Regions from separate parts of the Paenibacillus sp. J5 genome, predicted to be linked through region 1. Evidence: riboswitches for the same ligand, from Rfam matches in the RefSeq annotation. Region 1 holds a riboswitch; the other holds the start of a gene.

Region 1 (3,173 bases):
TTCAAATTCTCTCTGATGCCAGGTACAGAGATTGATGAGCGAACGATGCTCAACCATGACCCCCTTCGGCCTGCCTGTTGAACCTGAGGTATAGATCACATAGGCAAGATCATCCGGCTGTGCCTGCCTGTCCAGCAGATCATCCGCACCCTGCCGAGCTTCGTTCTCCCAAGTGACCGTCCCCTGAGTGGCTGCCCCTGCCTGCACAGCCTCGGCCGCGCATAGAATCTCCCCATCGAACCCGGACAAGCCGTCCCTCGGCATTCCAGGCTCGATGACACACAGCCGTGTACCGCTATCCTGCAGCATGTAAGCGATACGATCGGCAGGATACGCCGGATCAATCGGAAGATACGCCGCCCCCGTCTTCAAGATCGCCAGTACGCCCGTCAGCATCTCCAGTGAAGGCGAGGCCATAATTCCGACGATCTGTCCCGGCTCGGCTCCTCTGCGCCGCAGTTGCCATGCCAGGCATTCCGCCCGCTCATTCAGCTCCTGGTAGGTTAGCCGTTCTCCCCGGCATACTGCTGCCGTAAGATGCGGCGCACGCGCCACCTGCTCCTCGAAGAGTGCATGTACGGTCGTATCGGACGGATACGCCATATCCGTCGAGTTCCAACTGGCAAGCAGCTCACACTCCTCCGCCGTCAGTAGCTCCACATGTCCAAGCGGAAGCTGTGGCGTATGCAGCCACGCCATGATCACATGGCGCAGATGCCCTGCCAGGCGGTGGATAAATGGCTGTGCAAAAAAGGCTGGCGCATATAGCACTTCCAGCTTCCCATCATCATATTGAATAATCAGATCGTATCGATGCTTCAGCTCTTCCGCAGGCACGCCCTTTCCCAGCAGCAGTCCCGTATTCAAGCTAGGCATCTCCCCTCCCAGGCCACATAGCTCTGTGGTCTCCTTCAGGGATAGAGCCGAACGCTCCCTGTCTGCAAGCTCAGCATGAGCCTGCAGCATATGGGTATGTATCGGCGCATTAGCATCTGTATGTATAATAAATGGAACCGTATGTTCTGCCGAACGAATGACTGCAAAAGCCGTCTGCTCCATTCGCAAGTATCTGCTCAGCAGTGCGCTCCAGGCACCACATAAGAGCGATTCATTATTTACCCCTCCCCATTCACAAGCCTCGTGAAGCTGCGCTTTATCCTCCATGAGCCATGAGTCTATGGACTCATGCTTCCATTGCTTATCCTGTGATGCAGCCGAATATAGCCTCAAAATCGAAGGCTCCCCCAGCAAGTCAAGCTCATTTGTCCATTTCGTCCGGTTCCATGCCTTTGCTTCCAACTGGTTCATTTTCATTGCTCCTTTTGAGTGTGTATGAGAGTAGAAGAATGAAAGCAAAAAAATAACTCTACTTGCCGAAAGTAGAGTTACATTTTAAGAAAATGAAGCATTCTTAAGTTCGGCAACTGGCTGGCATAGCGTTCCCGCTGTAGCCCCTGTAGCTTTGCGTCACTACCTTTCGATAGGTTTGCCCTATTCAGTTGTCACATAAAACCATCATATGAGTTACAAGTCCTAATATATCATAGTTGATATAAAAATACATGCATGATTTTGTGAAATTTCGTATACAAAATAGTATAAAAGTAAGTATGTAAAAGCAAAGTTATAGCTAATTATGACTTTTGTCATAGAAAAACATCAATAAACCTTGACCGATATTAGGAGTAAACCTATTAGGGGCCAAGGTTGAATCGTGTCAAAAAAGTGGACTAGCGGGCGTTCTTAATAATGCCCTTCGCTGTCGCAGCCGTAATCCACTTAGGGAATTCATTCAATAACTGATCGTACAGTTGCTCATCCGATACGTTCTCTATATCGTGCAACTGGAAGAAGCCTGCGTTGTCTACGATCCGCCCCTTCATCGTATCTAATTCCTTCAATACTTTAAAATTAGAGGTTCCGATTCCAACAAACTGCCAGAATACAGGCTGGACCGCCGAATTGGCTATGACCTTCCGAATTCTCTTGTCCACTCCACCGTCATTAATAAAAATAATGAAGACCGGGGTATCCCCAGGTTCCTCATCGATATATTTGCGAAGCACATCCTCCATAACGAGCGGCTCGTTATTGCTCCTGAACTTGGAGATCGCCGGGTTATCCAGCACCTCTCTGTTCACATAGCCTGGGAAGTCATGCTCCGTTACCGAAGGCAAGCGGCTGAACTCCGAATCATAGACCCAGACATCCAGTGTCGCATTATCATCAAACTTGCAGGCAACCGCCAGAATGCGTTCCACAACCTGTTGGACGGTTCCCTTCCTGTATAGCTGTATCATTGAGCCTGAGATGTCCAGGACGAGACCTACCCGTGCGACCACGCCGCTCAGTTGCTTCTTTTCTAGTGTAATCTGCACCAGTCGCTTGCGCAGATCAATCGGCGTCTGAGGCGGAGCCTCTTCCTTCAGGGGAACAGGAGTCTCCACCGCTGCTGCTGCTGCAGGCTCTTGACTGCTGCTCTCTTCGACCTCCAGTCCGAAGCTTCTGCATAATGCTTCCAGTCCACCGTAGTAACCGCTCCCGATCGCGTTGAATTTCCATTCTCCGTTGTGCCTGTACAATTCCCCTGCCACGACAGCCGTTTCCTTGGTCAACTCGGCTCCGTATTCATAGCGGTACAGCTCGGCTCTGGTCTGCCCATCTCGGATACTCACATATAGGCCGGACACATCTTGCATCGTATAGCCCAACTGCTCTGCTTCATGAATCGTGACCGTGAAGGCAATCGCTTCAATCTGACTGTCTACACGATCCAGCCATACTGCGATCTGCTCCTTCCCTCCGCGATCGGCATCCGCTGTGTGGTGGACGGAACCGCCCCGTTCCTCAGGATTGCCATAGAAGATAAAATGCTCATCCTGCTCACATCGTCTGCTTGCAGACAGCATGAATGCCGCCGCATCAATGTCCATCGTCTCTTTACCGACCTGCCAGCCAAAGCATATCAGAATGGACGATAATCGTCGCCCCTTCGTAATATCTACCTTCTGTCCCTTGAGCAGCTTCATCGATGTGCCGCCTCCCTATAATAACTAGTCCATCATGGATGAGTCGATCAACCTTCCCTCTGCCGCAGCGCCTCATACAGCAGCACCGTAGTCGCCATAGCAACATTGAGCGATTCGGCCTTGCCGCGCATCGGGATGCGCACG
Region 2 (3,173 bases), on a different contig from region 1:
ATAACAATGAGAAGAGTGAATATCGGGTCAGTCCGGTCGGGAGAACGGCTGGCCAAACCAGTTCTGCGGGAGAACGGACACGTTCTGCTAGGTCTGGGGGTGGAATTAAATGATCGCTTTATCGATCGACTTCGTGATATGGGGGTCGATTATGTATTCATTGAGGATCATGTAACGGATGACATTATGCCGGAGGAGGTTATTCGCGAGGAGACGCGCAAAAATGCAGTGGATTCTGTGTATAAGACGATGAATTCCATTATGGATAACCCGGCGACCAAGGGAAGAGCTGTGGCTCCAGAGCTTGGACGCACCTTTCGCAATGTGTTCGGGCAAATCCTGCAGGATCTTATGGGGCGTCGAGAGGTACTGGTCAATCTGGAATCGATTCATACCAGTGATGCGTACCTGTTTCAGCATTCTGTTAATGTCGCTGTACTGGCGGGTATTATCGGACTCGCCAAAGGCTATAACCGCAATCAGCTTGAGGATCTGGGCATCGGGGCGTTGTTGTTCGATGTGGGCATGACCCAGGTGCCGCAGGAGCTGCTGAAGAAGAAGGCAGCGCTCACGAAAGAGGAAATGCAGGTCGTGCAAAAGCACACAGTCGAGGGCTTTAATCTGCTTCGCCACCAGTATGATCTATCGCTGCTGTCGGCACACTGCGCGCTACAGCATCATGAGCGCTATGACGGGACAGGCTATCCGCGAGGCTTGAAGAAGGACGAGATTCATGAGTATGCCCAGATTGTCGCCATTGCAGATGTGTATGACGCGCTGACATCGCCGCGTCCACATCGCCCGCGCTATACGCCGTCCGAGGCGATCGAATATTTATTTGCTGCAGGTAATTCATACTTTGACGTCAATCTGATTCGCCTGTTTTGCAAGCATATCTCGATTTATCCGATTGCAACGACCATACAGCTTAATTCGGGTCAGATCGGAGTCGTCAGTGCAAATGATTCATTGGCTGTCCACCGCCCGACAGTGCGCATTATTCAGGAGGCGGATGGGACGAAGGTGAAGGAGCCGTATGAGATTGATCTGAAGGACAGTCTCCATCTGATGATCTCCAAGGTTCTCTAGTACGTGCAGCCGACAAGGGTCGGTAATGAATTATACGAAAAAGGCAAACTTGTCTAAAGGCAAGGACGCAAAGCTATAGGGTCTAAGGTTCGTTATAAGCCGCACAATATCGGGCAACAATGCTGGTAAGTGTAGTTTATAATTCAATGCGCAGGTACGCTGTGGAAGCAGCTTCGATGCGCTTGCGGCAGCAATGTCGGAATGATTGGCAGCCTGGCTACCGTAACATTATGCATAGATTCCCGTACTGGTACGGGTGGCCAGGCAGCTACCGCAAGGTAAGCTGTTTTTTGCGTTATGGTGTGAGTGATGTGCCGGAGCATGACAATCAGCTATTAATTTATTGGCGCGCGATGTGCTTGCTGCCTTGCTGCCGGTCTGGAGGAAGATAGGATGATTAAAAGCGGAGTTTCCCAAGCTGTCGGCATGCTGCTGCTTGTCGCTCTTCTGGCAGGAGCCTGGAGGGACGGCTTGTACTTCGATGCGGATTATTATGGATTTGCGGCCTCGCTTCAGCTATCCGCAGCGTGCTTGCTCGTCTTCAGCATCGCAACGGGCAGTGTCAGCCCATGGGGCGGAAGGTCTTGTCCACGGCTGCGACGCAGTATTCCGCCATGGGAGAGGCTGCTTGCAGGCTGGCCATTTCTGTTATCCATCGCTTATCTGCTGCATCTGGCTCAAGAGCCGGTATCCATGCAGCATACGATCTCGGAGGCGCTGCGCTGGGCAAGCAGCGGCGCCTGGCTCCTGCTGACCTGCTATGCGGTCTCGTGTAGGGGCGGCAGGCTTGGCCTGCTGCTGGCGCTTCAGCTTACCGGAGGGGCAATCGTCTGGACGGGTCTTGGGAGCTGGCTTGGGTGGCTCCACCTTCCGAAGGCACTGCTAGGCAGTGGCAATGCACAGATCTCTGCGCTTGGGTATCGACTGGCGGGCTTGTTTCAGTACCCGAACATGCTGGCCGTTGTGCTGGGCAGTTTCTTCGTATGGTATCTGCTGCAGCTTGTACGCCCGCTGCCAAGCGGATGGCATGGCAATAGACGCCTCCCAGCGCGACTGCAGGTACTGCTCCCGGCGCTGCTGCTAGCGCCGACACAGGCAGCGCTGCTGCTGACCGAATCGCGCGGCGCCTGGCTCATCACCGCCCTCGGCTGGCTATGCACGCTGCTCGTAATGCGCGGAGGCGAACGCGCTGCCTTGCTGCGTTGCTCAGCGGGCTCGCTGCTCTGCGCGGTGCTGCTCTGCCGCGTGCTGGTGCAGCAGAGCCCCGCTGTGCAGGGGCACGTCGCACCGCCTGCGGTCAGCGCGCTCGTCATTGCGCTGGCGCTGGGTGGCGCCGCGTTGCTGCTGGCACTGCGCCAACCGCTGCGCCAGCAGCCGCGCAGCGGCCGCCGCGTGCTCGCCAGCAGCGCTTGGAGCTGGGGCGCGCTCGCCGCAGTGGTCGGCTCAGCGCTCTGGCTGCTGCCGCAGGCGCTGGGCGGGCGTCTTGGCAGCGGCCAATATGAGACAGCCGGCGCGCGGCGGCTGCTCTATGAGGATGCGCTGCGGCTCTGGCGCGAATCACCGTGGCTAGGCTTCGGCGGCGGTGCCTGGCGTGTGCAGTTCGAGCGCATCCAGCAGCAGCCCTATGTCGGCAGCAGAGTGCACAGCGCTTATCTGGACATCCTGCTCGATCTTGGCGCAGTTGGTCTGGCGCTGCTGGCGGTAGCCCTGCTCCTTAGTCTCATCGCGGTGAGCCGCCGCTCCGCCTTCATCTGGACGCTGCCGCCGCTGGTGCTGTTGGCGCATGGCGCGATCGATTTGGACAATGCCTTCGGCTTCTACTGGATGCTGCTGCTGGCTTATCTCGCCCTGTATATGCTTCCGCAGGAGGCCGCAGGCGGCAGTGGACAAGTCCAATCGCGGGTGAATAATACGCTAATAGTTGAGGAAAGGCCGATAGGCGTGGGCGACCCGGTATGCCTGCCTCCAACTCCAGCCTGCCCATCCCGTGAACGCAAGCGCTCTGAAAGGGAAGCTTGGGATTCCGGGCCGGGTGTCGCTTCTGCTGTGGATGAAGAGGCTGGCGTGCATCGTTCTGGCAGGTG

The links. A riboswitch is a leader RNA that binds a small molecule or an ion and turns the genes downstream of it on or off. The one in region 1 is predicted to bind cyclic di-GMP.
Region 2: linked by a shared signal. The riboswitch ahead of ACY1JZ_RS08910 (O-antigen ligase family protein) and the one ahead of ACY1JZ_RS14090 (non-ribosomal peptide synthetase) in region 1 are both predicted to bind cyclic di-GMP.

What each region holds. Positions count from the first base shown of each region.
Region 1 covers NZ_JBUEDD010000007.1:13,755-16,927, reverse strand. Annotated here, with positions in the region: gene ACY1JZ_RS14090 (non-ribosomal peptide synthetase) at 1-1,308, opposite strand, end outside; cyclic di-GMP riboswitch class I at 1,417-1,501, opposite strand; gene ACY1JZ_RS14085 (vWA domain-containing protein) at 1,731-2,429, opposite strand; partial or broken gene ACY1JZ_RS14080 (TerD family protein) at 2,511-3,029, opposite strand; gene ACY1JZ_RS14075 (TrmH family RNA methyltransferase) at 3,077-3,173, opposite strand, start outside.
Region 2 covers NZ_JBUEDD010000004.1:324,651-327,823, forward strand. Annotated here, with positions in the region: gene ACY1JZ_RS08905 (HD-GYP domain-containing protein) at 7-1,089, shown strand; cyclic di-GMP riboswitch class I at 1,122-1,314, shown strand; gene ACY1JZ_RS08910 (O-antigen ligase family protein) at 1,483-3,173, shown strand, end outside.